Variovorax paradoxus: one gene and its partner. Each later gene encodes a partner of the first gene's protein in a complex. Links are inferred from orthologs where the notes say so. Each region holds a gene or a part of one and is shown on either strand. Other genes may lie near its edges.

What was found.
Region 2: the proteins of mrdA (region 1) and rodA are in contact, whole or in part, in a crystal structure (PDB 6PL5), measured with the Thermus thermophilus proteins. The link is inferred for Variovorax paradoxus from one-to-one orthologs. Residues at the interface, in WP_223903432.1 of Thermus thermophilus: Arg4, Ile5, His6, Leu8, Ala9, Phe12, Ala15, Leu16, Leu19, Gly20, Arg22, Ala23, Trp24, Leu26, Gln27, Val28, Tyr31, Tyr34, Leu36, Leu43, Thr45, Asp47, Lys156, Gln157, Gly158, Ser160, Val184, Leu201, Glu202; in WP_223903423.1 of Thermus thermophilus: Phe161, Val165, Phe168, Val169, Leu172, Pro198, Tyr199, Glu202, Tyr211, Arg212, Asp213, Gln220, Val221, Gln223, Ser224, Ile226, Ala227, Ile228, Gly229, Ser230, Gly266, Phe267, Val270, Leu274, Tyr277, Gly278, Leu281, Phe285, Leu289, Arg297.

Annotation. Positions count from the first base shown.
Region 1 is NZ_JAUSXG010000001.1:5,044,576-5,059,240, reverse strand. The notes cover bases 7,036-10,026. They hold mrdA (penicillin-binding protein 2), read left to right. Parts: upstream 7,036-7,542; coding sequence 7,543-9,510; downstream 9,511-10,026. Other genes in these bases: fahA (fumarylacetoacetase), read right to left, coding at 9,551-10,026; mreD (rod shape-determining protein MreD), read left to right, coding at 7,036-7,487. In the rest of the region: pyrE (orotate phosphoribosyltransferase), read left to right, coding at 1-489; QFZ42_RS24055 (DUF4124 domain-containing protein), read left to right, coding at 500-1,192; Asp-tRNA(Asn)/Glu-tRNA(Gln) amidotransferase subunit GatB, read right to left, coding at 1,302-2,792; Asp-tRNA(Asn)/Glu-tRNA(Gln) amidotransferase subunit GatA, read right to left, coding at 2,794-4,281; Asp-tRNA(Asn)/Glu-tRNA(Gln) amidotransferase subunit GatC, read right to left, coding at 4,364-4,663; QFZ42_RS24035 (rod shape-determining protein), read left to right, coding at 4,877-5,920; rod shape-determining protein MreC, read left to right, coding at 6,004-6,969; more of mreD, read left to right, coding at 6,966-7,035; more of fahA, read right to left, coding at 10,027-10,825; hmgA (homogentisate 1,2-dioxygenase), read right to left, coding at 10,967-12,301; QFZ42_RS24005 (DUF2783 domain-containing protein), read right to left, coding at 12,343-12,540; QFZ42_RS24000 (FAD-dependent oxidoreductase), read right to left, coding at 12,537-14,174; QFZ42_RS23995 (MBL fold metallo-hydrolase), read right to left, coding at 14,309-14,665. UniProt on the Escherichia coli protein: Catalyzes cross-linking of the peptidoglycan cell wall. Responsible for the determination of the rod shape of the cell. Is probably required for lateral peptidoglycan synthesis and maintenance of the correct diameter during lateral and centripetal growth.
Region 2 is NZ_JAUSXG010000001.1:4,303,292-4,317,846, forward strand. The notes cover bases 742-3,622. They hold rodA (rod shape-determining protein RodA), read right to left. Parts: upstream 2,819-3,622; coding sequence 1,664-2,818; downstream 742-1,663. Other genes in these bases: tldD (metalloprotease TldD), read right to left, coding at 742-1,537; QFZ42_RS20675 (sensor histidine kinase), read right to left, coding at 2,851-3,622. Also shown: QFZ42_RS20660 (hypothetical protein), read right to left, coding at 1-34; more of tldD, read right to left, coding at 77-741; more of QFZ42_RS20675, read right to left, coding at 3,623-4,623; QFZ42_RS20680 (response regulator transcription factor), read right to left, coding at 4,716-5,441; QFZ42_RS20685 (YqiA/YcfP family alpha/beta fold hydrolase), read left to right, coding at 5,864-6,457; QFZ42_RS20690 (ribonuclease catalytic domain-containing protein), read left to right, coding at 6,494-8,551; QFZ42_RS20695 (energy transducer TonB), read left to right, coding at 8,606-9,457; aroE (shikimate dehydrogenase), read left to right, coding at 9,481-10,338; QFZ42_RS20705 (transglycosylase domain-containing protein), read left to right, coding at 10,335-11,078; QFZ42_RS20710 (ribosomal maturation YjgA family protein), read right to left, coding at 11,023-11,460; QFZ42_RS20715 (lysophospholipid acyltransferase family protein), read left to right, coding at 11,470-12,369; QFZ42_RS20720 (phosphatidate cytidylyltransferase), read left to right, coding at 12,714-13,703; crossover junction endodeoxyribonuclease RuvC, read left to right, coding at 13,705-14,253; QFZ42_RS20730 (hypothetical protein), read right to left, coding at 14,297-14,473; lpxC (UDP-3-O-acyl-N-acetylglucosamine deacetylase), read right to left, coding at 14,493-14,555. UniProt on the Escherichia coli protein: Peptidoglycan polymerase that is essential for cell wall elongation. Also required for the maintenance of the rod cell shape. Functions probably in conjunction with the penicillin-binding protein 2 (mrdA).

The DNA of each region.
Region 1 (14,665 bases):
GAGAGCGGCGTCGAGTTCGACATGATCTTCGGCCCGGCCTACAAGGGCATTCCGCTGGGCGCCACGGTGGCCGCCGAACTGGCCCGGCGCGGCCGCAACTACCCCTTTGCCTACAACCGCAAGGAAGCCAAGGCGCACGGCGAAGGCGGCAACCTGGTCGGTGCGCCGCTCAAGGGTCGCGTGCTCATCGTCGACGACGTGATGTCGGCCGGCACCGCGGTGCGCGAATCGATTGCGGCCATCGAAGCCGCCGGCGCCACCCCGCACGCGGTGTCCATTGCGCTCGACCGCCAGGAGAAAGCCACCGAAAACGGCGTGGACGTGGACCACAGCGCGGTGCAGTACGTGCGGAACCAGCTGGGCCTCAAAGTGGTGGCCATTGCCACGCTCGACGACCTGTTGAATTACCTGTCTGGCAACGCCGCCGCCGACCTTGGCGCACACCGCGAGCGCGTGCTCGCCTACCGCGCCCGCTATGGCGCCAACTGAGATCCCTCTCATGCCTGTGCGCAAGCTCGATCAGACGGCCCGGCCGTTCGCGGCCACCTGTGCGCCGCCGCTATTGCTGCTGCTGGTGATGGCGCTGTTGCCCACCGAGGCACCGGCACAGTCCACACAGGCGCCGGCCGCCATCTATTCCTGCACCGATGCCCGCGGCCGCACGCTCACGGCCGACCGCCCGATTGCCGAATGCACCGACCGCGAGCAGCGCGAACTGAGCCCGAGCGGCACCACGCGCCGCAAGATCGAGCCGACCTACACCGCGCGCGAACTGGCCGAGCGCGAAGACCGTGCCCGCGAAGCATCGATCCAGGCCGCGCGCCTGATCGACGAACGCCGCCGCGAGCGTGCATTGCTGGTGCGCTATCCCAACGCCACCGTGCACGACCGCGAGCGCAAGGAGGCGCTGGTGCAGATCGACGCGGTGATCCAGGCCGCGCAGAAGCGCCTGGACGAACTCGCCGAAGACCGCAAGAAGATCGACGAAGAGCTCGAGTTCTACAAGCACGACATCAGCAAGGCGCCGGGCGCGGTGCGCCGCAAGCTCGAGGACAACGCACAGAGCGTGGCGGTGCAGAAACGCTTCATCGGCGAGCAGGAAGACGAGAAGAGGCGCGTGAATGCGCGCTTCGACGAGGAGCGCTCGCGCCTCAAATTGATCTGGTCGCCGCAGAACGGCGGCGGAAAATAGGCTCGCCCCCAGGCTTCGCGCACTTCGTGTCGCTACTCCCTCCCCCTACCGGGGGCGATACCAGCGGCCCGGCAAAGCCGGTTCCGCGGTATCCCGCGAATAAATCGGGTCAGGCCAGCTTGGCTTTCAGCAGTTCGGTGACCTGCGCGGGGTTCGCCTTGCCGCCGCTGGCCTTCATCACCTGGCCCACGAGGCCGTTCAGCGCCTTTTCCTTGCCGGCGCGGTACTCGTCGACGTTCTTCTGGTTCTTGGCGATGACTTCGTCCAGGATCTTGTCGAGCGCGCCGGTATCGTTCATCGGCTTCAGGTCCTTGGCTTCGATGATCGCGTCGACATCGCTGCCTTCGCCGGTCCACAGGGCATCGAACACCTGGCGCGCCGCGTTGTTGGGCAGCGTGCCGTCGGCGACGCGTTGCACCAGCTGGGCGAGCTGCTGTGCCGTGACCGGTGCGGCTTCGATGCCGATTTCCTGCGCGTTCAGGCGGCGCGCCATCTCGCCGGTGATCCAGTTGCTCGCGAGCTTGGGCGTTGCGCCGGCCTTCACCGCTTCATCGAAGTAGCGCGCGAGCGCCGGGCTCTGCGTGAGCTGCGCCGCGTCGTATTCCGACATGCCGTGGTCGCGCACGTAGCGCTCGGCCATGGCGCGCGGCAGTTCGGGCATGGTGGTGCGCACGCGCTCGATCCATTCGGGCTCGATGGCGAGCGGTGGCAGGTCCGGGTCGGGAAAGTAGCGGTAATCGGCCGCGTCTTCCTTGGTGCGCATGGTGCGCGTCTCGCCAGTGTCGGGGTCGAACAGCACGGTGGCCTGTTCGATCTTGCGGCCGTCCTCGAGCTCGTTGATCTGCGAGTTGATCTCGTAGTCGATGGCCTGCTGCATGAACTTGAAGCTGTTCAGGTTCTTGATCTCGCGCCGCGTGCCGAGCTTCTCGCCGGGCTTGCGCACCGACACGTTGGCGTCGCAGCGGAAGCTGCCTTCCTGCATGTTGCCGTCGCAGATGCCGATCCAGGTGACGATCTTGTGCAGCTCACGCGCATAGGCCACGGCCTCGGCGGTGGAGCGCATGTCGGGCTCGGTCACGATCTCGAGCAGCGGCGTGCCGGCGCGGTTCAGGTCGATGCCGCTCTGGCCGATGAAGTCTTCGTGCAGCGACTTGCCCGCGTCTTCCTCGAGGTGGGCGCGCACCAGGCGCACGGTCTTCTTTTCTTCGCCGAGGAAGAAGGAGACCGCGCCGCCCTGCACGACCGGAATCTCGAACTGGCTGATCTGGTAGCCCTTGGGCAGGTCGGGATAGAAATAGTTCTTGCGAGCGAACACGCTGCGCGGCGCAATGTGCGAGCCGAGCGCGAGGCCGAGCTTGATGGCGCGCTCGACCGCGCCCTTGTTCATCACCGGCAGCGTGCCGGGCAGCGCCAGATCGACCGCGCAGGCCTGCGTGTTGGGCTCGGCGCCAAAGGCGGTAGAGGCGCGGCTGAAGATTTTGCTGGCGGTCGACAGCTGCGCGTGCGTCTCGAAGCCGATGATGACTTCATAGCCGCGCACCAGCGGGCCGGTCGGGCGGCCTTGTTGTTGTGCTTCGAATGTGTTCACGGGGTCGCTCATCTCAAAAGCCCTCGGGCGTGCGCATGTGCCAGTCGGTGGCTTGCTGGAAGCGGTGCGCTGCGTTCAGCAGCTTCGCTTCGCCGAAGTAGTTGCCGATCAACTGCAGTCCCACGGGCATGCCTGTATCGAAGCCCGCGGGCACGCTCATGCCGGGCAGGCCGGCGAGCGATGCGGGCAGCGTGAAGATGTCGGCGAGGTAGTCGGCCACCGGGTCGTCGCCGTGCTCGCCGATTTTCCAGGCGGTGGTCGGCGCGGCGGGGCCGGCGATCACGTCGCACTGCTTGAAGGCCTGCTGGAAGTCGTCCGCGATCATGCGGCGCACCTTTTGCGCCTGCAGGTAGTACGCGTCGTAGTAGCCGTGCGACAGCACGTAGGTGCCGATCATGATGCGGCGTTTCACCTCGTCGCCGAAGCCTTCGGCGCGCGTGCGCTCGTACATGTCGCCGAGGTCTTTGTACTGTTTCGCGCGGTGGCCGAACTTGACACCGTCGAAGCGGCTCAGGTTGCTCGAGGCCTCGGCCGCCGCGAGGATGTAGTACACGGGAATCGACAGTTCGGTGCGCGGCAGGCTCACTTCGACACGCCTGGCGCCGAGCTTCTCGTACTGCGCGAGCGCCGCATCGACGGCGGCGCGCACGCCGGGCGCCACGCCTTCGCCGAAGAACTCCTTCGGCACGCCGATGCGCAGGCCCTCGAGCGAGTCGTTCAGCGAGCGGCCGAAGTTCTCGGCGGGCTTGTCGAGCGATGTCGAATCGCGGTCGAGGTCGGGACCGCAGAAGGCCGACAGCAGCAGCGCGCAGTCTTCGGCCGAGCGCGCCATCGGGCCGGCCTGGTCGAGGCTCGACGCGAAGGCCACCATGCCGTAGCGCGAGGCGCGGCCGTAGGTCGGCTTGATGCCCGTCACGCCGCAGAACGAGGCCGGCTGGCGGATCGAGCCGCCGGTATCGGTGCCGGTGGCCGCGGGTGCGAGGCGTGCCGCCACGGCGGCCGCGCTGGCACCCGAGGAGCCGCCCGGAATGCGCTCGCGGTTCCAGGGGTTTTGCACCGGCACGGCGGTGTCGTGGCCCACGGCGGGCACGGCGACGTTCTCGTTGGCCGAGCCCATCGCGAATTCGTCGCAGCTCAGCTTGCCGAGCGTGACCGCGCCGGCTTCGGCCAGCCGGCGCACCACGGTGGCATCGAACGGCGAGCGGTAGCCCGCGAGCATCTTCGAGCCGGCGGTGGTGGCGAAATCGGTGGTGACGAAGATGTCCTTGTGCGCAATCGGCACGCCGGCCAGCGCGGGTGCGGTGCCGGAGGCGATTTGCGCGTCGGCCGCGCGGGCCTGGGCCAGCGTGACTTCCTCGTTCACGTCGACAAAAGTACCAAGCGATTCGTGGGCCTTCATGCGGCTCAGGAAAGCTTGGGAAGCTTCGACGGCCGAAACCTTGCGCTCGGCCAGAGCCTTGGCCAGAGCGACCACGCCCATCTGATGCAATTCGCCGCTCATTGCGGTACCCCCACGCTTGCCACGTTGTGTGCTGCGCTGCCCCCCGAGGGGGCCTTCGCGCCTTGGAGCGGTCCGGCGGCGCTCATTCGATCACCTTCGGCACGAGGAACAGCCCGGCTTCGACGGCCGGGGCGCTCTTCTGATTGGCTTCGCGGTTGTTGGGCTCGCTCACCACGTCGTCGCGCAAACGCAGTGTGATGTCCTCGATGGCCGCCACCGGATGGGCCAGGGGCTCGACGCCGGCGGTGTCGACCGAACGCATACGTTCGACTAAATCAAAAAAGCCGTTGATCTGGCTGAGCATGCGCTCGCTTTCGTCGGAAGCGAGCTGCAGCCTTGCCAGCGAGGCAATGCGTGCAATATCTGAAGCGGAAAGTGACATGGGTCGAACCGGTCGAAAAACCGGAAGTAATCGCACGCCCAACGGGGTGCTAACACGGGATTCAGAGGGGGATTCAGGTATTATCCCGCCTTTGCCGCAACCCCCGCGAACGCGCCGGCTTTTGCGCCAAAAACGATCAATTCACCCCGTCAAACGACCAAAAACAGAGCGACGACCTGCCGACGCGCAGGCGTGCTCCAGAGGATTCCGCACATGTTTGGAGCTTTCCGTCGGTACTTTTCCACCGACCTCGCGATCGATCTCGGCACCGCCAACACACTGATCTTTGCCCGCAACAAGGGCATCGTGCTGGACGAGCCCTCAGTGGTCGCCATCCGCCACGAAGGCGGCCCCCACGGCAAGAAGGTGATCCAGGCCGTCGGCCGCGAAGCCAAGGCCATGCTGGGCAAGGTGCCCGGCAACATCGAGGCGATCCGCCCGATGAAGGACGGCGTGATTGCCGACTTCGTGATCACCGAGCAGATGATCAAGCAGTTCATCAAGATGGTGCACCCGCGCACGCTGCTCACGCCGAGCCCGCGCATCATCATCTGCGTGCCCTGCGGCTCCACCCAGGTCGAGCGCCGCGCCATCAAGGACGCGGCCGAGGCGGCGGGTGCCACTTCCGTCTATCTCATCGAGGAACCGATGGCCGCGGCCATCGGTGCCGGCCTGCCGGTCAGCGAGGCGTCGGGCTCGATGGTGGTCGACATCGGCGGCGGTACCACCGAAGTGGGCGTCATCAGCCTGGGCGGCATGGTCTACAAGGGCTCCGTGCGCGTCGGTGGCGACCGCTTCGACGAAGCCATCATCAACTACATCCGCCGCAACTACGGCATGCTGATCGGCGAGCCGACGGCCGAGGTCATCAAGAAGAACATCGGCTCGGCCTTCCCGGGCTCCGAAGTCAAGGAAATGGAAGTCAAGGGCCGTAACCTTTCCGAAGGCGTGCCGCGCAGCTTCACCATCAGCAGCAACGAAGTGCTGGAAGCCCTGACCGATCCGCTCAACAACATCGTCTCGGCCGTGAAGAACGCGCTGGAACAGACGCCGCCCGAACTGGGCGCCGACATCGCCGAGCGCGGCATGATGCTGACCGGCGGCGGCGCGCTGCTGCGCGACCTCGACCGCCTGCTGGCCGAGGAAACCGGCCTGCCGGTGCTGGTGGCCGAAGATCCGCTGACCTGCGTGGTGCGCGGTTGCGGCATTGCCCTCGAGCGCATGGACCGCTTGGGAAGCATCTTCACGAGCGAGTGAATGCGCCACCGCCATCATCGGCCGGCTCTGCGTGTGCAGGCCGGCCTTTTTGCCATCTGACGTTGCACAGCCAGGTCTGAACCATGCCCTTGGGCACGCTCGATCGCACAGCCCCGCCCCTGTTCAATCAGGGGCAGTCGGCCCTGAGCAAGCTGATTTTTTTCGGCGCGCTCGCGCTGTTCCTGATGGTGGCCGATGCGCGCTTCCGCCTTGTGCAGCCCATCCGCACGGCCGTGGGCGCGATGCTCTATCCGGTGCAATGGGTCGCGCTCAAGCCGGTGCAGATGGTGGTCGGCGGCAGCCGCTACTTCGAAGACCTTCAAAAGGCCCAGCGCGACGAGCAGGAAGCCCGCAAGGCGCTCATGGCGCAGGCCGAGCGCGCGAGCCAGGCCGACACGCTCGCGCAGGACAACGCGCGGCTGCGCTCGCTGCTCGAGCTTCGCCAGACCACCCAGGCGCCGGGCCGCGCGGCCGAAGTGCTTTATGACGCCGCGGACCCGTACACGCGCAAGATCGTCATCGACCAGGGGCTCACGCAGGGCGTGGCGGCCGGCTCTCCGGTGATCGACGCCTACGGCGTGCTCGGCCAGGTGACGCAGGTGCAGCCCTTCACGAGCGAGGTCACGCTGGTCATCGACCGCGACCTTTCCATTCCGGTTCAGAACACCCGCACCGGCGTGCGCAGCGTGGCCTTCGGCGACGCGTCGGCGCACGGCGCCGGGCTGGAGCTGCGTTTCATGGCCGCCAATGCCGATCTGCAGGAGGGCGACCTGCTCTCCACCAGCGGCGTCGACGGCGTCTATCCGCCCGGCCTGCCGGTCGCGAAGATCGAGCGCATCGAGCGGCGCGCCGACTCCGCCTTTGCGCGCATCTACTGCGTGCCGCTGGCTCGCGTGACGGCCGCGCGCTACGTGCTGGTTCTGGCGCCCACGGGCGCGCCCTCGGCACCGCCTGCGGCACCCACCGCCGCAGCGCGCAAGAAGCCAGAGTCCAAGCCGGCCGCGAAAACCGACAAGGCCGACAAGAAACCCGCGGAGCGCGCCCGATGATCAAACGCCCCGGCCAGCAGCAGCTCCTGCTGCCCGTCAGCCCGCTCTTCATGTGGTCGAGCCTCGTGGTGGCGCTGCTCATCAACATGATTCCGATCGGCCGCGCCGCGTGGATGCCCGACCTGCTTGCGCTGGCCATCGTGTTCTGGGGCGTGCACCAGCCGATGCGCGTGGGCATTGGCGCGGCCTTCGTCTTCGGCCTGTGCATGGACGTGCACCAGGCGTCCATGCTGGGCCAGCATGCGCTGTCCTACACCACGCTGGGCTTCTTCGCGATCACCATCCACCGGCGCCTGCTCTGGTATCCGGTGGCGTCGCAGGCGCTGCAGGTGCTGCCGCTCTTCGCGCTGTCTCAGTTCATCGAGGTGGTCACGCGCCTGATCGGCGGCGGCGTGTTCCCGGGCTGGACGGTGCTCATCTCCCCGGCCATCGAGGCCGCGCTGTGGCCGCTGGCAACCGCGCTTCTGCTGGCGCCGCAGCGCCGCACGCCGGAACCGGACGAAAACCGCCCCCTCTAAGCCCGAGGCAGCCGCATTTGCCATCGCACTTGCACACGCCTAAGCTCACGCCGCCATGACCGAAATCCGCAACGTTGCCGCCGACCTCGCACGCTTCAAGCGCCGCGTGATCGTGATCGGCATGGCGGTGCTCTTCGCCTTCGGACTGCTCGGCGCACGATTGGTCTACCTGCAGGTGGTGCGGCACGAAGACCTGGCGGAGCAGGCCGAGAGCAACCGCACGGCCATCGTGCCTGTGGTGCCCAACCGCGGGCTGATCCTCGATCGCAACGGCATCGTGCTGGCCTCGAACTATTCGGCCTACACGCTGGAGATCACGCCCTCGAAGGTGGGCGATGTCGAGGAGACCATCGACAGCCTGACGCAGGTGCTCGAGGTGTCGCCGCGCGACCGCCGCCGCTTCAAGCGCCTGCGCGAAGATTCGCGCAGCTTCGACTCGATTCCGATCCGCACCCGCCTGAGCGACGAGGAGGTGGCGCGTTTCGCGGCGCAGCGCTACCGTTTCCCGGGCGTGGAAATCAAGGCGCGGCTGTTCCGGAACTATCCGCATGGCGAGATCGCCTCGCACGTGCTCGGCTACATCGGCCGCATCAACCAGCGCGAGAAGACCGCGATGGAAGACTGGGCCGAGGAAGACCAGGCCAACTACAAGGGCACCGATTACATCGGCAAGCTCGGCATCGAGCAAAGCTACGAGAAGACGCTGCACGGCCAGACCGGCGTCGAGCAGATGGAAACCTCGGCCGGCGGCCGCGCGGTGCGCCGGCTCGCGAGCCACCCGGCCACGCCGGGCAACACCGTGATGCTGTCGCTCGACATCAAGCTGCAGAAGCTCGTGGAAGACATGTTCGGCGAGCGCCGCGGCGCGCTGGTGGCCATCGACCCCAAGACCGGCGAGGTGCTGGCCTTCGTGAGCAAGCCCACTTTCGATCCCAACCTGTTCGTCGAAGGCATCGACACCGAAAGCTGGAAAGAGCTCAGCGAGTCGCTCGACAAGCCGCTCCTCAACCGAGCGCTGCGCGGCACCTACCCGCCCGGCTCCACCTACAAGCCCTTCATGGCGCTGGCCGCGCTGCAAACCGGCAAGCGCGGTCCGAACGTGGTGGTCAACGACCCCGGCTACTTCAACTTCGGCGGCCACCGCTTCGGCAGCCCCGAAGGCAATATCGGCGGCGTCGACATGCGGCGCTCGATCCAGCTGTCGAGCAACATCTACTATTACTCGCTGGCCAACGAGATGGGCGTGGACCTGATCCACGACTTCATGAAGCCGATGGGCTTCGGCCAGATCACCGGCATCGACCTGGGCGGCGAGGTGCGCGGCGTGCTGCCCAGCACCGAGTGGAAGCGCAACGCCTACAAGCGGCCCGAGCAGAAGAAATGGTACGCGGGCGAAACCATCTCGCTGGGCATCGGGCAGGGCTACAACGCCTTCACCATGCTGCAGCTCGCGCAGGCCACAGCCATCGTGGCCGACGGCGGCATGAAGCACAAGCCGCACCTGGTGCTGGCCACGCGCAACACGGTGAGCGGCCAGGTGGCGCCGCTGCTCCAGCCGCCGGCCGAGAACCTCGGCTACACCGCGGCCAACGTGGCGGTGGTTCGCGAGGGCCTGACCAGCGTGGTGACCAGCGGCACCGCGCGCGGCGTGTTCGCGGGCGCGGGCTACCAGGCCGCCGGCAAGACGGGCACCGCGCAGGCGGTGACACAGGCGCAGAACACCCGGTACAACGCCCGCGCGCTCGAAGAGCACCAGCGCGACCACGCGCTGTTCATGGCGTTTGCACCGGTCAACAATCCGAAGATCGCCCTCGCGGTGATCGTCGAGAACGCTGGCTGGGGCGCCGGTGCCGCGGCGCCCATTGCGCGCCGGGTGTTCGACTACGTGCTGATGGATCAGTACCCGAGCGAGGCCGACATGGCCGCCGTCAAGATCGGCAAGGCCGCGGCGCCCATCGGCAAGCCGCGCGTGGCGAGCGAAGTGGCGTGGCCGGCGGCGGCCACTGCTGCGACCGCGCCCTGATGGTTTTTCTCCCTCTCCCAGAGGGAGAGGGGACAAGGCACTAAGCCCCTGCGACGGTGCCGCGGACTTCACCCAGGCCGATGCGCACCGCCCCCTCGCGCTCGCAGTAGCCGCGCATGATCAGCGTGTCGCCGTCTTCGAGAAAGGTGCGCTTCTCGCCATTCGGCAGCGTGATCGGCTGTTTGCCGCCCAGTGTGAGTTCCATCAGCGAGCCGGCTTCGTTGGGCTTGGGGCCCGAGAGCGTGCCCGAGCCCAGCAGGTCGCCGGGCTGCAGGTTGCAGCCATTCACCGTGTGGTGCGTGACGAGCTGCGCGGCGGTCCAGTAGGCGGCCTCGGTGGTGTTGCCGCGCGTGAGGTGCACGGGCGCCACGCCTTCGGCGCGCATCTTCGCGGTCTGCAGCAGCACTTCGAGCGTGATGTCGAGCGCGCCGCTTTCGCGGTTCGACGGGGCATCGAGGTACGGCAGCGGCTGCGGGTCTTCGGCCGGCCGTTCGAACTTTGCGCGGAAAGGCGCCAGCGCGTCCATCGTCACGATCCACGGGGACAGCGCGCTCGCGAAGTTCTTCGAGAGAAAGGGGCCGAGCGGCTGGTATTCCCAGGCCTGCAGGTCGCGCGCCGACCAGTCGTTGAGCAGCGTCACGCCGAACAGGTGGTCTTCGGCCTCGCCGACGGCAATCGGCTCGCCGAGCGCATTGCCGCGGCCGATGAGGAAGCCCAGTTCCAGCTCGTAGTCGAGCCGCTTCGATGGCCCGAAGCTCGGTTCGGCCGCATCGGGCGCCTTGGTCTGGCCCTGCGGGCGCTTGAAGACCTGGCCGCTCACGCCGATGGACGATGCACGGCCGTGGTACCCGATGGGCACCCACTTGTAGTTGGGCATCAGCGGCTGGTCGGGGCGGAACAGCTTGCCGATGGTGGTCGCATGGTGGATGCCGGTATAGAAGTCGGTGTAGTCGCCGATGCGGCAAGGCACGGTCATCTCGGCCGCGGCCTGCGGCAGCAGCGCCTTCGACCATGCGGCCTCTTTGCCGCTGCCTTCCGCAAGGCCCGCCGAAATTGCCGCGCGAAGTGCCTGGCGGTCTTTCACGCTCGCGCTCATCAGCACGTTCATGTCGTCCGTATCGACGAGGCCTGCGGCCTTCAGGTCGAGCACCTGGTCACCGATGGCGACGCCGATGCGAAAGGCCTCGCTGCCGCCGGCCGCGCGGAAGCGGCCGAAGGGCAGGTTCTGGATCGGAAAGTCGCAGCCGGCGTCGTTGGCCGAGGCAACCCAGCTGCGCAGCTTCGGGTCATGGGTGGCGTTCAGTGCGATGGTCATGGAATATCTTTCAAATAATGCTCTGCGGCGATAGCGGCTCTTTCGCGGAACACCGCGGAACCGGCTTTGCCGGGCCGCTGGTGTTGCCCCCGGTAGGGGGTTGGCGTAGCGACACGAAGTGCGCGAAGACTGGGGGCGAGCCTATTTCTTGAATTGGTCTTCGAGGCCGGCCCAGCAGTCGGCGTAGTCGGTGTCGAGCGCGGGGCTCTGTAGCGCGAAGTTGGTCGGAATGAAGCGGTAGCGGCTCTCGAACATGAAGGCCAGCGTGTTGTCGAGCTTGTGCGGCTTCAGGTCCGCATGGGCCGCCTTGTCGAAGGCTTCCTCGTCGGGCCCGTGCGGCACCATGCAGTTGTGCAGGCTCGCGCCGCCGGGCTTGAAGCCACCCGGCTTGGCGTCGTACTCGCCGAGCACCAGGCCCATGAACTCGCTCATGAGGTTGCGATGGAACCACGGCGGGCGGAAGGTGTTCTCCATCACCATCCAGCGCGGCGGGAAAATCACGAAGTCGCAGTTCGCGGTGCCGGGCGTGTCGCTGGGCGAGGTGAGCACCGTGAAGATCGACGGATCGGGATGGTCGAAGCTGATCGAGCCGATTACCATGAAGTTGGCCGTGTCGTACTTCACCGGCGCAAGGTTGCCGTGCCATGCGACCACATTGAAGGGCGACTGCTTGGTCGGCGCCTTCCAGAAGCGGCCGCCGAATTTCTTGACGAGTTCGTAGGCGCCGCCGCCGTTGCCGTTTTCCTCGAACGCCGCCGTGGGCACCTGGAAGTCGCGTGCGTTCGCCAGGCCGTTGGAGCCGATCGGGCCCAACTCGGGCAGGCGGAAATGCGCGCCGTAGTTCTCGCAGACGTAGCCGCGAGAGAGACCGTCGGGCAGCGCCACCTTGAACACCATGCCGCGCGGCAGCACTGCGATTTCGCCGGGCTTCACATCGAGCACGCCGAGTTCGGTTGTGATCACGAGGCGGCCCTGCTGCGGCACGACGAGCATTTCGCCGTCGGCGTTGACGAAGGCGCGCTTCTCCATCGAGCGGCCTGCCAGGTACATGAGCGAACCGATGCCGACCTGCGACTCCGCATCGCCGTTGGCCGCGATGGTGTGCATGCCGTCGATGAAGTCCACATCGGCCGCGCCGTTGTCGAGCGGCATCGGATGCCAGCGCAGCGGCTCGGGCGGCAATGCGATCCCGCGGTCGGCGCCGGTGGTCCAGTGCGGCTGGGCATACGGCTGGTAGCGCCCGGACACCACCGAAGGCTGGCGGCGGTACAGCCACGTGCGGCGATTCTCATGGCGCGGCGCGGTGAAGGCGGTGCCCGAGAGCAGTTCGGTGTAAAGGTCGAAGGGCGCGCGCTGCGGGTTGTTGCGGCCTTGCGGCAGCGCGCCGGCAACGGCCTCGGAGGCGTACTCGTTGCCGAAGCCGCTCAGGTAGTGCCGCTCGGGATCGGGCCTGGTGTTGGCGGTTGGATTGGTCATGGTTTTCTCTTCCGGAAATCGCGATGAGGTGGCATGTGTGTTCAGCTGCCGCGCGCGGCCTCGAAAGCCTCGCGCAGCACGGCCAGCGAGCCGATGTGGTTGGCCAGCACGAGCACGAGCCGCGCATTGAAGGCATGGCTCTCTTCGGTAGAAAGCCCCTGGTGAGCCTCGATGAGCGCCTCGTAGAAATCGTCAGGGGCTTCGAGGTTCGGCGTGGTGTTCAGGTGTTGCATGTTCATGCCTTTGCCAGTGCGTGGTCGATGGCCGTGCGGATGTGGGCCGCCGTTGGGTGCCGCCAGCGCGCGCACACGTGCTGGTCAGGCCGCAGGAGGTAGACGGTGCCGGGTTGCGCGTCGTAGCGCTGCGTGGCGAGCTCCCCCGCAGCTGTCGTGTCTTGCACGCGCGCGATGTGCAGCGGAAAGTCGCAGGCTTTCAGCGCCTGCAGGCTGCGCCCGGCTGCATCGCCCTGGCCGAACACCAGCGCGGTGAACTGCGACACGTGGCATTCGCGCAGCAGCCAGCCCGTGCTGCCGTCGGACCGCGCGATGGGTGCATCGGCTGCCGCGGCGCCGGGCACCATCGCGCCTTCGAAGGTATCGGCATCGGGCGTGTTGAGCGGCGAATCGCGCAGCACCGCCGGCACCGAGAGCCGTCCGCTGTTGACCAGCGTGCGCGCGAAGGCGTGGCGCTTGGTCAGCGCGAGCACCGCATCGCGGAACAGGCGGCTCACCTCGCTCTTGGGCGTGATGAAGTCGGTGGCGCGCGTGGAGTGGCGGATGTTCTCGTCGGCCGCGAATTCGCGCTCGCTCGCATAGCTGTCGAGTAATGCGTCGGGTGCCTGGCCGTGCAGTACGGCTGCGAGCTTCCACGCCAGATTGTCCGCATCCTGCACGCCCGAGTTGGCGCCGCGCGCGCCGAACGGCGACACGCCGTGCGCCGAGTCGCCCGCGAACAGCACGCGGCCGTGGCGAAAGCGCTCCATGCGCTGGCACGCAAAGGTGTAGATGCTGGCCCAGCCGATCTGGAACTGCACGTCCGCAAAGCCGATGCTGTCGAGCAGCGCGCGCACGCGCGGCGTGATGTTCTCGGGCTTGCGCTCTTCCACCGGATCGGCGTCCCAGCCGAGCTGGAAGTCGACGCGCCACATGCCGTCGGCCTGCTTGTGCAGCAGCACGCTCTGGCCGGGGTGGAACGACGGGTCGAACCAGAAGCGGCGCTCTGTCGGCAGCTGCGCATCCATCGTGATGTCGGCGATCAGGAAGCGGTCGCGGAACACGCGGCCCTTGGCTTCGAGGCCCAGCATCTGGCGCAGGTTGGAGCGCGAGCCGTCGCAGGCCGCGACGTAGCCCGCCTGCAGCCGGTAGTCGCCCTCGGGCGTTTCCACAGTGAGCACGGCGCCTTCGTCGTTCTGCTCGATGCCCGTCACCTTGTTGTTCCAGCGCAGGTCGATCAGCGGCAGCGACGCCGCCCGCTCCACGAGGTAGCCCTCGACGTAGTACTGCTGCAGGTTGATGAACGCCGGCCGCTCGTGGCCGGATTCTGGCAGCAGGTCGAAGCGGTAGACCTGCTCGTCGTGGAAGAACACTTTTCCGACGTGCCACGACACGCCCTTGTCCACCATGCGGTCGCCGCAGCCGAGGCGGTCGAACACCTCGAGCGTGCGCTTGGCAAAGCAGATGGCGCGCGAGCCGCTGGAGAGGGTGTTGTCGTTGTCGAGCAGCACCACGGGAATCTCGCGCAGCGCCAGGTCAATGGCCAGCGTGAGGCCGACCGGGCCCGCGCCGACGATCACGACCGGGTGACGCGCGGGCGTGGACGCATCCTGGTCGGCGTGGCGTTGGTAGTCGAAGCGCAGGCTTTGATAGTCGATCACGTGTTGTCTCCGAGTCTTTTGTCTTGCTCCTTCCCCCTTTGGGGGAAGGTTGGGATGGGGGCTCGGCAGCGCTCGCGATTGGCGCCGCGTGCCCCCACCCCGACCCTCCCCCGGGAGGGGAGGGAGCAATGCGATCAGCCCTCCAGCGCCTTCCACATCTCGATATCCCGCTCGGCCGTCCACACGCGCGGGTCCGCATGGCCCGAAGCTTCGTCGTACGCGCGGCTCACGTCGAACGGCATGCAGTGGTCGAAGATCACCCACTGGCTGTACTTGGGCTTGAGCTTCGCGTAGGTGTCCTTGTAGACCGTGTTCAGGTCGCGGCCGGCCTTCACGCCCTCTTGCACGCTGGCGTACACGTCGGAGATGAAGTTGCGCGTGCCGGTCAGGCCCTCGGCCACTTCGGCGGGCGTGGTGAGCGCGGCGCCGCGGCCTGGCACCAGCGCGGCGGGCTTGAGGGCCGCGATGTTGTCCAGCGTCTGCGGCCAGTC
Region 2 (14,555 bases), 750 kb from region 1 along the record:
ACAGAGCCGCAGACGAATTGATCCTGATCCCCATCGAATTCTCCTTTTTGTTGAAGGAGCGGAGCTTAGCAAGCTCTCAGGCCGTACCGCCTACGGTCAAACCATCGATGCGCAAGGTCGGCTGGCCGACGCCCACGGGGACGCTCTGGCCTTCCTTGCCGCAGGTGCCCACACCCGAATCGAGCGCCATGTCGTTGCCGATCATGGTCACGCGGGTGAGCGCGTCGGGGCCGTTGCCCACGATGGTCGCGCCCTTCACCGGGTACTGGATCTTGCCGTTCTCGACCCAGTAGGCCTCGCTGGCGGAGAACACGAACTTGCCGCTGGTGATGTCGACCTGCCCGCCGCCGAAGTTGGTGGCGTAGAGGCCCTTCTTGATGCTCGCGACGATTTCCTTGGGGTCCTTGTCGCCGCCGAGCATGTAGGTGTTGGTCATGCGCGGCATCGGCACGTGGGCATAGCTCTCGCGCCGGCCGTTGCCCGTGGGCTTGACCTTCATGAGGCGCGCGTTGAGCGAATCCTGGATGTAGCCTTTGAGGATGCCGTCTTCGATGAGCACGTTGCGCTGGCTCGCGTTGCCTTCGTCGTCCACATTGAGCGAACCGCGGCGGTCGGCAATGGTGCCGTCGTCGAGCACGGTCACGCCCTTGGCCGCGACGCGCTGGCCGATGCGGCCCGAGAACGCGCTCGAGCCCTTGCGGTTGAAATCGCCTTCGAGCCCGTGGCCGATGGCCTCGTGCAGCAGGATGCCGGGCCAGCCGGAGCCGAGCACCACGGTCATTTCGCCGGCCGGTGCCGGGCGCGCATCGAGGTTGGTCAGCGCAGCTTTCACGGCCTGGTCGACATATTCGGCAATTTGCGTGTCGTTGAAGTAGGCCAGGCCGAAGCGCCCGCCGCCGCCGCCGGAGCCGACTTCGCGCCGGCCGTTCTGCTCGGCAATCACCGTCACCGAAAGGCGCACCAGCGGGCGCACGTCGGCCGCCAGCGTGCCGTCGGCCCGCGCCACCAGCACCACGTCGTACTCGCTCGCCAGGCCCGCCATGACCTGCGCCACGCGCGGATCGCGCGAACGCGCGAGTTTTTCGACCCGTTCGAGCAGCTTGACCTTCGCCGTGCTGTCGAGCGTGGAAATGGGGTCGACGCCGTTGTAAAGCGAACGGCTCGAAGCGATCTTGCGGGCCGGGGTCTTCACGCGCGCAGTGCGGCCCGCCGAAGAAATGGAGCGGACCGTGCGGGCCGCATCGAGCAGCGACGCCTCGGAAATGTCGTCCGAGTAGGCAAACGCGGTTTTCTCGCCGCTGACCGCGCGCACGCCGACACCCTGGTCGATGCTGAAGCTGCCGGTCTTCACGATGCCCTCTTCCAGGCTCCAGCCCTCGCTGCGCGTGTATTGGAAGTACAGATCGGCATCGTCCACCCGGTGCGCGGTGATCTCGGCCAGGGCCTTGCTCAGGTGCGATTCGTCGAGCCCGAACGGCGTGAGAAGGAGCTGTTGCGCCGTGGCCAGGCGCTCGATGGTGGGTTCGCGAGAGATCATGAAGCGGATTCTAGGGCTCACCCCCAGGGTGCGCGCACGTCGTGTCACTTCGCCTTCTCCCCGCCAAGGGCAACACCAGTGCCCCGGCGAAGCCGGTTCCACGGTGTTCCCCGCGCGGGCTGCGGGTTAGTTCTGGGCGAGTTTTCTCGCCCGGGCGATCGACATCAGGATACCGAGCCCCAACCCCAGCGTGACCATGGCAGTGCCGCCGTAGCTGATGAACGGCAGCGGCACGCCGACCACGGGCAGGATGCCGCTCACCATGCCCATGTTGACGAAGGCGTAGGTGAAGAAAATCATCGTCACCGCGCCTGCCAGCAACCGCGAGAACAGGGTCGAGGCACTGGTCGCAATGGCCAGCCCGCGGAAGATCAGAAGAATGAAGGCGGCGATCAGCGAAAGGTTGCCCACCAGGCCGAATTCCTCGGAATAGGCGGCGAAGATGAAGTCGGTGGTGCGCTCGGGAATGAATTCGAGGTGCGTCTGCGTGCCCTGCATGAATCCCTTGCCGCCGACGCCGCCCGAACCAATGGCGATCATTCCCTGGATGATGTGGAAGCCTTTGCCGAGCGGGTCCTTGCTCGGGTCGAGCAGCGTGCAAACGCGCTGCTTCTGGTAGTCGTGCAATACCCGCCAGTCGACACCGTCGGCGCACAGCCGGGACTCGAAGCCCACGATCAGCGTGACCGCTATCGCGCCGATCACGACCGGCGGAACGATCAGCTTCCACGGCAGCCCGGCGAAAAAGATCACCGCCATGCCGGCGGCGAGCACCAGCAGCGAAGTACCCAGGTCAGGCTGCTTCATGATGAGCCCGACCGGAATGGCCAGCAGCACCGTGGCCACCACGAAATCGAGCGGGCGCAGCTGCCCTTCCCGGCGCTGGAACCACCACGCCAGCATCAGCGGCATCGCGATCTTGAGAATTTCGCTGGGCTGGATCACCACGCCGACGTTGATCCAGCGGGTAGCGCCCTTCTTCGTGATGCCGAAGAGCGCAACCCCGATCAGCAGCGCCACCCCCATGGCATAGAGCGGCACCGCGAACATCATCAGCCGCTGCGGCGGCACCTGGGCCACCACGAACATGATGAAGCCCGCCAGCAGCATGTTGCGGCCATGATCGGCAAAACGCGAGCCGTGGTCGTAGCCCGACGAATACATCGTCAGCAACCCGGCAAAGGCCAGCAACAGCACGGCAAAGGCCAAAAAGCCGTCGAAGCCCTGGAAGACGGGCGCGACGCGGCGCGCCAGGGAGGGCTGATTGAACACGGCGGACATGGGGGCGGATTATCCGCGCCCCGCAAGGCATCTCAGCCGAACACGAGCTGAACGACCGTGCGCCCCGGTCGGCTTTCCACCGCCAGCCGGGCGCCGACAGCCCCCGCGCGCTCCGTCAGCGCCCTGGGCACCTGCGATGCGTCGAAGCCGCGGCCGTCGTCGATCACGCGCAGCTGCACCGTCCCGGCCACCATCTCGGCCTCGATCCGCAGCGTCTTTGCCTGGGCATGCTGCAGCACGTTGGAAATGGCCTCGAACAGCAGAAACTGCAGTTGCCGCATGGCCTGTGCGTCGAGCTGCTTCACCGGCGCCAGTTCGTCCACCGCCCATTCGAGTTCCACGCCCGCCGCCGCGAGGCGCGGTTCCAGCCGGTAGCGAAGCGCCGCCAGCAAGGCGCCGACGTCGCCCGGCGGCAAATGAATGGAGTCGATCGACAGCTTGAGCTGGTCGAGCGAGTCGCGCAGGGTCCGCAGCAACTCCTCGGAGCTGGCCTGGCCCGACTGCAATTGCCGGATGGCCGAGCTGATGTGCGAACCCACGCCATCGTGCATGTCGCGCAGGACGCGCTCGCGCTCGTGGGTGCGTGCCTGGTCGCGCGCCACCTGCTCCAGCGCGGCGAAGGTCGAGGCGAGTTCGCGCTCGCGCTGCGCCACCCGCGCGGCCAGGGCCGCGACCGAACCGCGCGCCTCGACACTGGCGGCATGGAAGCGCCTGAGCACGATCAGCAGCAGCGCAATGCCGAAGAACACCGAGGAATAACGCACCCAGGTGGTTTCGCCGTAGGCGTCGCTCAGGCGGATCACGAGCCAGTCGCGGACGCCGAAGCCCAGCGTCACCAGTGCGGCGGCCGCCACCAGCAGGCGCTCCACGTTCGGCCGCCGCACCGTGGCGATGGCAAAAGCGCAGACGAACAGCGCAACGACTCCAATTTCCAGTGCGAGCCAGCCGGTGAGCCAATACGGCTCTTCACGGGACAGCGCCACCGAACTCGCGCCGATCGTTCCGGCGACCACGCCGGCCATCAGCCACCGCAACCAGCGCGTGCGAGGGTTGTTGCCCCAGCCCGCGAGGTGATAGCAGAACATCATGGCCGACGCCGCCCAGCCCGCATAGCAGGCGGCCATGAGCACGCCCCAAGGCCCCCAGGAGAGCGGCGGTTCGGCAATCACGGCGTCGGCCACCCGTATCGCCCAGCAGAACTCGGCGAGCGCCGCCCAGAAATAGATGCCGTCCCGCCGTTGCCATCCGACGGCATCCGCATCGACCTGCGTGAGCCACAGCGCGAGTGCAATGCCGCCGACGATGAGGCTGAAGGCGGTCAAGAGCACCGAGCCGGTAAAGCGCCAGCCATAGGCGCTTTCGAAAAGGTCGGTGCGCACCGGCGTGGCCGGCCCGACCGTCACGCGCGACAGTCCGGCGCGCCGGGCGCTGTCGGCGCGAATGCGGATCTGCAGGCGGTTGTCGCCCGCCTTCAGCAGGTGCCCCGGTATCGGCACGTAGATGGGAGCTTTGGCGTAGTCGGGCCCGTTGCCGCGGCCCAGGTCGCCGTAGACCTGCAGCAACGCGTCGTTCAGCCGCACCTCGAGGACGTTGCCGGCGCGGGGAATGAAGATGCCCCACGGCGTCTTGGGCTCGGCTTCGAGGGTGAACGGCAGGTCGAAGCTCGCGAAGCCGGGACGCCCTCCGTGCTGGCGGTCCCAGTGGTAGGAAAGCTCGACGGGCGATGTGTGCTCAACGCCGTCGACCGTGGCGACGACAGTGCCGCTGTGCAGTTCGGCCGGGCCCTCCGCCGCTGCAGCAGCCATGCCTGCGACCGCGGCCGCCGCCAGAACTACCGCGAGCCACAGGAAGCAAAGCGCCCTGCGCGGCCTCCCGAACATGCGCCCCGCCACACGGTTCACCCGGGGTGGGACAGCAGGCCGAGGCGCGTGGCCTCGAACACCGCCTCGCTCTTGGAATGCACCGCCAGCTTGCCGTAGAGATTCTTGATGTGTGTCTGCACCGTGTGCACGCTCAGCCCCTTGAGCCGTGCGATTTCCGCATAGGAAAAGCCGCGCGCAATCAGCGTCAGCACTTCGTGCTCGCGGGCGGACAGCAGGCTCGGAGCGGCGCTGGCGGCGGCAGCCTCGGGGGCCGCGGCGACGGGTGTACCCGCCAACTGCAGGCTGCGGTACTTGGCGAGCACCCGCCGCGCGATCATGGGCGAGATGGGCGATGCACCGGCCTTCATCTCCACAATGGTCTGCGCGATGTCCTCGGGCGCGGCATCCTTGTGGATGTAGCCGACGGCGCCGGCTTCAATGCTCGAAAGCACGTTTTCCTCGTCTCCGAAGACGGAGATCACCAGCGGCTCGCAGCCCGGAAAGCGCGCAACGGCATCGCGGATCACGTCCAGCCCGCTCCCGTCGGGCATGCCGAGATCGACCAGCAGCACGTCGGGAATGGTGGTGGTCCGGGCCAGCCAGGCCAATGCCTCCTGTACGGTGCCGGCGCTTCCGAGCCAAAAAAGGCTCGCGCTGCGCTGCACGCTGGCCTCGAAGAAGGCGCGTGCGCGGCTGTCGTCTTCGACCACGAGCACGCCCCAGCGGCGCGCCGTTCCGGCATCCAGAGCCTCAATATTCATGGGCTTAGCATAAGGCGCCGCGCCTATCGAACAAGCTGCGGCCCCTCCCATTTTCATGGGATGCCAACACCCGCCCGGGCCGGAAAACTCGCGCCGCCCCTTCACACGTCGATCCGGCAAACACGAAGCCGCCAGCGACCTGACGGAACCGCGGCATTGCCAAAATGCAACAAGTCCAGCGTACTTGGACGCTCCCGGCGCGCAAGCTGAATACTTTCGGGCTCCGAGTGCGGCCGGCGCCGGCCGAATGCAGAAAATTCCCGCACTTCCGAGATTCCAGTGGTCAACAATCACTTCCCCGCACGAAGCCCGCATGCGAGAGCCTTCGACGGAAGCCGCGTCGCGCACGCAGACCTCATGCAAAATTCCCCGGCTCCCTCAACGGAGTTGCGTCGACAGCACCACTTCAGCCTCTGCCTCGCATGGACCCGCAAGCCACTCATCTGTTGTACCTGCATGGTTTCCGCTCCTCGCCCCGCTCCACCAAGGCACGGCTGATGGCGCAGCGCGTGGCACTGGAGCACCCCAAGCTGCAGTGGTGGTGCCCGCAATTGCCACCCTCGCCGCGCGAAGCCATCGACATGGTGATGAAGGGCATTGCAGACTGGCCTCGCAAGTCGATGGCCGTGGTCGGCTCCTCGCTCGGGGGCTTCTATGCCACCTACGTTGCCGGCATGACGCGCTGCCGCACCGTGCTGCTCAACCCGGCCGTGCATCCCGCCCGCGACCTGGCGCTCTACATCGGCGACCAGACCACGTGGCAGGACCCGGCCGAACATTTCTATTTCCGGCCCGAGTACATCCAGGAACTGCGCACCATGGAAGTCGGCAGCCTCACGCGGCCCGAACGCGTGCTGGCCATCATCGCCAAGGGCGACGAGGCGCTCGACTGGCACGAAATGTCCGCGCGCTACCCCGACAGCAACATCAAGCTGCTCGAGGGGGGCGACCACGCGCTGTCCGATTTCGAGCAGAACCATCTCGACGAGGTCATCGCCTTCATCAACCCGGTCTGAAGCCCGGGAGGGTGCCGAGTCTGGGACAATCCGGGCATGTTTGTATTGTTTGAAGAAGCCGGCAAGTACCTCGGCGGCCGCGTGCTGTCGGAGGCCGAAGCATCGGCGCAGGTCGAGCTCGACACCGGCAAGCGCGTCAAGGTCAAGGGCGCCAACATCGTTCTGCGTTTCGAGAAACCGGCCCCGGCCGAGTTGATCGCCGAAGCGCGCGCGCTCGCCGCCACGATGGATCTCGACTTGGCCTGGGAATTTGCCGCCGAGGGCGAATTCGGCTTTGCCGAACTCGCGGCCGACTATTTCAGCGACAAGCCCACGCTCGCGCAGCAGGCCGCCGCGCTGTTCGGGTTGTTCGAGGCACCGCACTACTTCCGCCGCGCGGGCAAGGGACGCTTCAAGAAGGCGCCGGCCGACATCGTGCAGCAGGCGCTCGCCGCCATCGAGAAGAAGAAAGTCGTCCAGGCGCAAATCGTCGAATGGGCCGGCCAGCTGGCCGAGGGCGTCTGTCCGCAGCCGATTCGCGAACAGCTCTACAAGATCCTGTTCAAGCCCGACAAGAACGCGCCCGAATACAAGGCCGTCGTCGACGCCGCGCGCGCCACGCAGCGCCCGCCGCTCGACCTGCTGGAGCGCGCCGGCGCCATCGACTCGCCCTACCAGTTCCACTGGCGGCGCTTCCTGTTCGAGAACTTCCCCAAGGGCACGGGGTTTCCGGCACTCGCCGCACCGGCCATCGTCGACGAGCTGCCGCTGGCCGCCGGCGTGCAGGCGTTCTCGATCGACGATTCGCAGACCACCGAGATCGACGACGCGCTTTCGGTCCAGGGCCTGGGGACCGGCACGGTCACGGTCGGCATCCACATTGCAGCGCCAGGCCTCGCGCTGACGCCCGGAAGCGCCATCGACCAAGTGGCGCGCGCGCGCATGTCCACGGTCTACATGCCGGGCCACAAGATCACGATGCTGCCCGACGAGGTGGTCAGCGCCTACACGCTGCTCGAAAGCGGCGATCGCCCGGCCGTGTCGCTCTATGTGCGCTTCGACGAAGCCACGCTCGAACTGCAGTCCAGCGAGACGAAGCTCGAGCGCGTGCCCATCGTGGCCAACCTGCGGCACGACCAGCTCGACAGTGTCGTCACGCAGCCGTGGCTCGAAGACGCATCGTTCGCAAGCGAGAACACGCCCGAGGCCGCGGCCAACCTGCGCGCTCCGCTCTCCTTCCTGTTCCGCCTCGCCAAGCAGCTGAAGGCGCAGCGCGAAGTGGTGCGCGGCAAGCCCGAGAACTTCAACCGGCCCGACTACAACTTTCGCCTCGTCGGCAACGACGGCGAGCCGAACGGCAGCGAGCAGGTGCAGATCACCACGCGTCAGCGTGGCGCGCCACTCGACCTGATCGTGTCCGAGGCGATGATCCTGGCCAACAGCAGCTGGGGCGGCTGGCTTGGCGAACTCGGCGTGCCCGGGCTCTACCGCAGTCAGGCGAGCCTGGCGCCGGGCATCAAGGTGCGCATGGGCACGCGGGCATTGCCGCACGCGGGCCTCGGCGTGAAGAGCTATGCCTGGAGCACCTCGCCGCTGCGCCGCTACACCGACCTCGTGAACCAGTGGCAGATCATTGCGGCCGCGCGCCACGGCAAGACCGCCGCGCTGGCGGCGCCCTTCAAGCCGAAGGACGCCGACCTGTTCTCGATCCTCTCAGGCTTCGACGCCGCCTACGCAACCTACAACGCCTACCAGGGCGGCATGGAGCGCTTCTGGACGCTCAAGTACCTGGAGCAGCAAGGCATCACCGAGCTTGAAGTCACCGTCATCAAGGACATCCAGAACGGCGCGCTGGTGCGTGCCGACACGCTGCCGCTGGTGTTCCCCGTGGCGGGCCAGCAGGAACGTGGCGCCCGCCTGCGCGTGAAGCTTGGCGAGATCGACGAAATCGCGCTCGACGTGCACGGCACGGTGCTCGAGCGCCTCGATGCGCCCAAGATGGATGCCGCGGCCGACGAGGAAAGCGGCGATGAGGAAGAAGAAGTGGCCGGCCCGATTGCTATTGCCGTTGACCTGACCGACAGCGAGCCGGCACCGGAGAACACGCCGGCGTAACAAGCGCCGCGCGGAATATAAAAACCATTCAATGAGCCGCGAGGAGCGCCGTCAATGAACTTCAGGGATCTGAGCACGCTGCAGATTGCACTCGGTGTGTCGGTCATCGCGCACGCTGCGCTTCTGACGGTGCGTTTCGTCGACCCTGAATCGTTCAATCGGGTCTTCAGCGACACGCCGCTCGAGGTGATCCTCGTCAATAGCAAGACCAAGGACAAGCCCGACGCCACGGCCCGCGTCATGGCGCAAACCTCGCTGGCAGGCGGCGGCGATCTCGAACGGGGCCGCGCCACCAGTCCGCTGCCGCCTTCGAGTTTTACCGCCGTGGGCGACTCCATCGAAGAAGCGCAGCGCCAGGTCGACGCGATGCAGGCACAGCAGATGCAGCTGCTCGCGCAACTCAAGCGCGACTTGGCCGCCATGCCCGCACCCGATCCGCGCGTGTCGGGCGACCCGAAAGAGGCTGTTGCGCGCGAGGAAAAGCGACGCCAGATGGTCGAGTTGCTGGCCGAAATCGAGCGGCGCGTGAACGAAGAAAACGCGCGCCCCAAGAAGCGCTACCTGAGCCCTTCGACGCGCGAGGCGGCCTATGCCATCTACGTGGACACGCTGCGCCGCCGCATCGAAGTGCGAGGCACCGAGAACTTTCCCACGGCCGCCGGCAAGAAGCTCTACGGCGAGCTCAAGATGACGATCACCATCAATCACGACGGCAAGATCCTCGACACCGTGGTCGATGAAAGCTCCGGCGACACCACGCTCGACCGGCGCGCCAAGGCCATCGTGCACAGCATCGGCAACTTCGGCAAGTTCACCGATGCAATGCGCAAGCAGACCGACCAGATCGTGCTGCAGTCGCGTTTCAAGTTCACGCGCGACGAGACCATCGAGCTCTCCTCCCAATAGCAACACCAGCAAGCAACGGCGCCATGGATCTGTATTGCGTAATGGGCAACCCCGTCGAGCACAGCCGCTCGCCCCGCATCCATGCCCGATTTGCCGAGCTCTGCGGCCAACAGCTGGAATACACCCGCCGGCTCGTGCCGATCGGCGCCTTCGCCGAAGGCGTCGCCAGCTTCCGGCGAGAAGCCGCGGAGCAGGACAACGTCGCGCGCGGCTGCAATGTCACCGTGCCCTTCAAGTTCGATGCCGCCGCCATTGCACAGCACACCAGCGAGCGCGCCCTGCTCGCGCAAGCCGTGAACATGCTGCGCTTCGAAGCCGACGGCGGCATCCACGCCGACAATACCGATGGCATCGGGCTCGTCAACGACATCGTGCGCAACGCCGCCGTGCCGCTGGCGGGGCGCGAGCTGCTGCTGATCGGTGCGGGCGGCGCCGCCGCCGGCGTGCTCGGGCCGCTGCTCGACGCAGGCGCTTCGCGCATCGTGGTGGCCAACCGGACCGTCGGCAAGGCCATGGCACTGGTGCAGCGCCACGCGGCGCTGGCCTTGCGCCACGGCGCCACGCTCGAGGCCTGGGCGCTCGATGAAGTGGCCGGTAATTTCGACGTGGTGATCAATGCCACGGCCTCCAGCCTCGCCGGCGATGCGGTGCCGGTGCGCGCGCAGGTACTGCGGGACGGCGCGCTCGCGGTCGACCTCATGTACGGCCCGGCCGCCGCCGGCTTCATCGCATGGGCCGAAGCGCACGGCGCCGTGGGGCGCGACGGACTCGGCATGCTGGTCGAGCAGGCGGCCGAAGCATTCGAAGCCTGGCGCGGCGTGCGCCCGCCCGCCGCGCAGGTGCTGGCCGAATTGCGCGCTTCGCTCGCTGCCGGCCAATGAAACGGCTGCTGCGGCTGATTGCCTGCCTGCTGGTGGCGGGCGTGGCGCTGGAGCTTTTCTTCGTCGCGCGCATTACGGCCATGGCCGTGATCGCTCCGCAAAGCACCGCGTTCCAGCGCTCCGAAGCCTGGCAGATCGCCATTCACCAGGGCAGCAAGGGCGCGTGGCGCCAGGAGTGGGTGCCCTACGCGCAGATCAGCGACAACCTCAAGCGCGCCGTCATCGCCAGCGAGGATGCCGATTTCATCGACCACAACGGCGTCGAATGGGAAGCCATCGAACGTGCGCGGCAACGCAATGCCAAGGCCGAGGAACTCGCGGCGCGGCGGGCAGCGCGCGCGATCGCGCGCGGCAAGCCGGTGCGTCCGGTGCAGCTGCGCGGCGGCTCGACCATCACGCAGCAGCTCGCGAAAAACCTGCTGCTCTCCAGCGAGCGCACGCTGCTGCGCAAGGGCCAGGAACTGGTGCTCGCCACGCTGCTCGAAGTGCTGCTCGATAAGCGGCGCATTCTCGAGATCTATCTGAACAACGTCGAATGGGGCGAGGGCGTGTTCGGCGCCGAAGCCGCCGCCCAGTACTACTTCAGAAAACCCGCCTCGCGCCTGAGCGCCGGCGAGGCCGCGCGCCTGGCCGTGATGCTGCCGAGCCCGAAGTTCTTCGAGCGCAAGCTGGGTTCGTCCTATCTCAGCGGACGGGCATCGACCATCGCCGCGCGGATGCCGGCGGCCGAGCTGCCCTGAGGCCGGCACGCAGCGCTTCGGCGGCCAGCACGGCCGCAAAGCCGATCGCATAGGCCAGCACGTCCCACCAGTCGGCCGTACTGCCGAGCACGATGCGCAAGGCACGGTTCGCAATGTGCAGGTGCCAGTTCGATGCAAGGTACTGGCCGAGTTCAACGGCCAGGCCCACACCGAATGCGGCCAGCGCCAGCGGCAGCACGCGCGCGGCGATGAACGTCCTGAAGACGAAATAGACCCACACCACGGCCAGCACGTCGCCAAAGAAACTGCGCAGCCAGCCCCAGCGCGCGCCGACGGTGGCCAGCAGCACGAGAACAACGAACAGGGCCAGCGCCCAGACCAGGGAAAGAGGATCGAAACGCCATCGCATGGCCCGTATCATCGCTCCCATATGCTGGCAAAGCTCACAGGTTGGTTGTTGTTGGGAATCATCCGACTGCTCACGGGCGCCCAGGCACGCTGGTACGGCTGTCCGCCGAAGGCCGAACAGCGCATCTACTTCGCCAATCACCAGAGCCACGCCGACCTCGTGATGATCTGGGCCGCCCTGCCCGAGGAACTGCGCAGCATCACGCGACCCATTGCGGCGCGCGACTACTGGGCCAACACGCCGTTCAAGCGCTGGATCACGACCGAGGTGTTCAACGCCGTGTATGTGGAACGCGCGGCCACGGCGCCGGGTTCGGCGGCACCACCGGCCGCCCGGGCGGAACCGGAGACGCCCCAAGCCCCCGTGCGAAATTCCGTTGGACCGCAAGCCGAGCGCATCGAGCCTTCGATGGAGCCGTTGCTGCCGATGGCGCCGACGGCATCGCCTGTCGTCGATGTCACCCCCGAGGCGTTCGATGAAGTGCAAGGGCGGCTCGATCTTCCTGCGCCTCCACCTTCCCCGCCGGCCGCCCCCCCTGTCGAACCGCCGGCCGTGACGGCGGAAGCAGAGCCCTCCGCCCCCGCTGAACCCCCAGTCGCCGACCCGCTCGCACCCTTGGTCGAAGCGCTGCGCAGCGGCGACTCGATCATCATCTTTCCCGAAGGCACGCGCGGCCACACGGGCGAACCGCAAAAATTCAAGTCCGGCCTCTACACGCTCGCGACGATGTTTCCCGAAGTGGTGCTGGTGCCGGCATGGATCGACAACGTGCAGCGCGTCATGCCCAAGGGCGAGATCGTGCCGGTGCCGATCTTGTGTTCGGTCACATTCGGTGCGCCGATCCGTGTGGAAGAAAGCGAAGAGCGCCGCCCGTTCCTCGATCGCGCGCGTGCTGCGGTGATCGCTTTGCGCGATGTCTGAAATGAAAGCTTTCTCTTTGCGCCGTGTTGTGCGTCATTCGGGGCGCGCACCCGCCGACGGGGTACCTTGCTCCGCGAATGTCCTCCGGCCTGCGGCCTCCCCCTTGATTTCGCTGCGCAAGGCACCCCATCGACGTGAGCGTTATGCACGCCGGTCGTTGATCGGCCGTACACCACGAGCGTGTCCCAGTGCACAGGGCATCGGGTGCTCCCCGCAGCGAAATCAAGGAGGAGGCGAAGCCGGGGGACATTCGCGGAGGGGAGTACCCGGTGGCCTGTGCACGCGCCCTGAACAAGAGCGCCTAGAACGCAGCCACCAACAACAGCGCGCAACAAAAAACTGACATGAACCAGTTCCTGCGCAGCCTCACGCCGACGCAACAAGTCGCGGCCCTCTTCCTCATCGTCTTCGGCCTGCTCGTCGTCGCGAGCACCACGGCACTCTTCCTGAGCTTCAGGGAACGCCGCAACCCCGTGCACGACGCCACCTGGCAAGCCGAGCTCGCCCATTACCGCAAGTTGCTGGGCACCACCTGGTTCATGGTGGTCGTGTTCTGGGTCGGCTGGGCACTCGGCGAAACGGTGGCCACCGTCCTGTTCGCGCTCATCGCCTTCTTTGCGCTGCGTGAGTTCATCACGCTCTCACCCACACGACGCGGAGACCACCGCAGCCTGATCCTGGCCTTTTTCGTGGTGCTGCCGATCCAGTTCTGGCTCGTAGGCACCGCGCGCTTCGACCTGTTCACCGTGTTCATTCCGGTCTACGTGTTCCTCGCGATTCCGGTCGCCAGCGCACTCGCCGACGACTCCAGCCACTTTCTCGAGCGCAACGCCAAGCTGCAGTGGGGCATCATGGTCTGTGTCTACGGCATGAGCCACGTGCCGGCGCTGCTGCTGCTGAGCTTTCCGGGCTACGAAGGCAAGAGCGCCTTTCTCGTGTTCTTCCTGGTGTTCGTGGTGCAGACCTCGGTGCTGGTGCAGCACGTGATCTCGCGCCGCACGCAGCGCAAGCCCTTCGCGCCCAATGTGAGCCGCAGCTTCAACTGGACCAGCTGGGGCATCGGCATCGTGGTCGCCAGCCTGGTGGGCGCGCTGTTCTCGTTCATCACGCCCTTCAAGTTCGGCCAAGCGCTCGCCGTGTCCATCATCGCCTGCGTTGCGGGATCGATGGGGCACCTCGTGATGAAGGCGCTCAAGCGCGACCGCGGCATTCCGAACTGGGGCAAGAAAGGCGCGGGCGTGACCGGCGCCAACGGCCTGCTCGACCGTGTGGACGCGCTGTGCTTCGCCGCGCCCATCTTCTTCCACTCGATCCGTTGGTACTTCAACCTCTGACATGCGCATTCTCGGCATCGACCCCGGCTTGACCACCACCGGCTTCGGCGTGGTGGATGCGGATGGCCATGCGCTGCGCTACGTGGCGAGCGGCACCATCAGCACCCGGCACCTGGGCACCGGCAATCTGCCGGCACGCCTCAAGGTGCTGTTCGACGGCATCGGCGAAATTGCCGAGCGCTACCAGCCCGATGCGTCGGCCGTCGAAATCATTTTCGTCAACGTCAACCCGCAGTCGACACTGCTGCTGGGCCAGGCCCGCGGTGCCTGCGTGACCTCGCTGGTGAACAGCAAGCTCACGGTGGCGGAATACACCGCGCTGCAAATGAAGAAAGCGGTGGCCGGCCATGGCCAGGCCGCCAAGGCGCAGGTGCAAGAGATGGTGAAGCGCCTGCTCGATCTGCCGGGTCTGCCCGGTGCCGACGCGGCCGACGCGCTCGGCATTGCCATCACGCATGCGCAGGTGGGCCGGTCGATGGCACGGTTGGCCGAGGCGGCCGAGCTGTCGAAGACACACGCCGGCACCTACCGGCAAGGTCGTTCGAGGTAGCGCCCTTTCAGGCTCTCGTTGGCCGGCCGCGAAGCCTGCGAGCCTAAGCCACCCGTTCGGCGATCAGGACGGCAAAGAAGCCGAACGCCGCAAGCAGGGTCCACTTGAGCACGATCCAGCCGAAGTGCCGGTACTTGACCTGCCCCGTTCCTGCATAGAAGGCGAACGACACGCCGGCCACCAGCAGAAGCAGCAGGATGGCCCAGCGGAAGACAAGCATCGCCGAAAAGGAGGCTTGCCTACCAGGCCCGCGCCACTTCGCCGAAACCGCGCGGTGCGCGCTTCTCGTCTTCGAAGGTCAC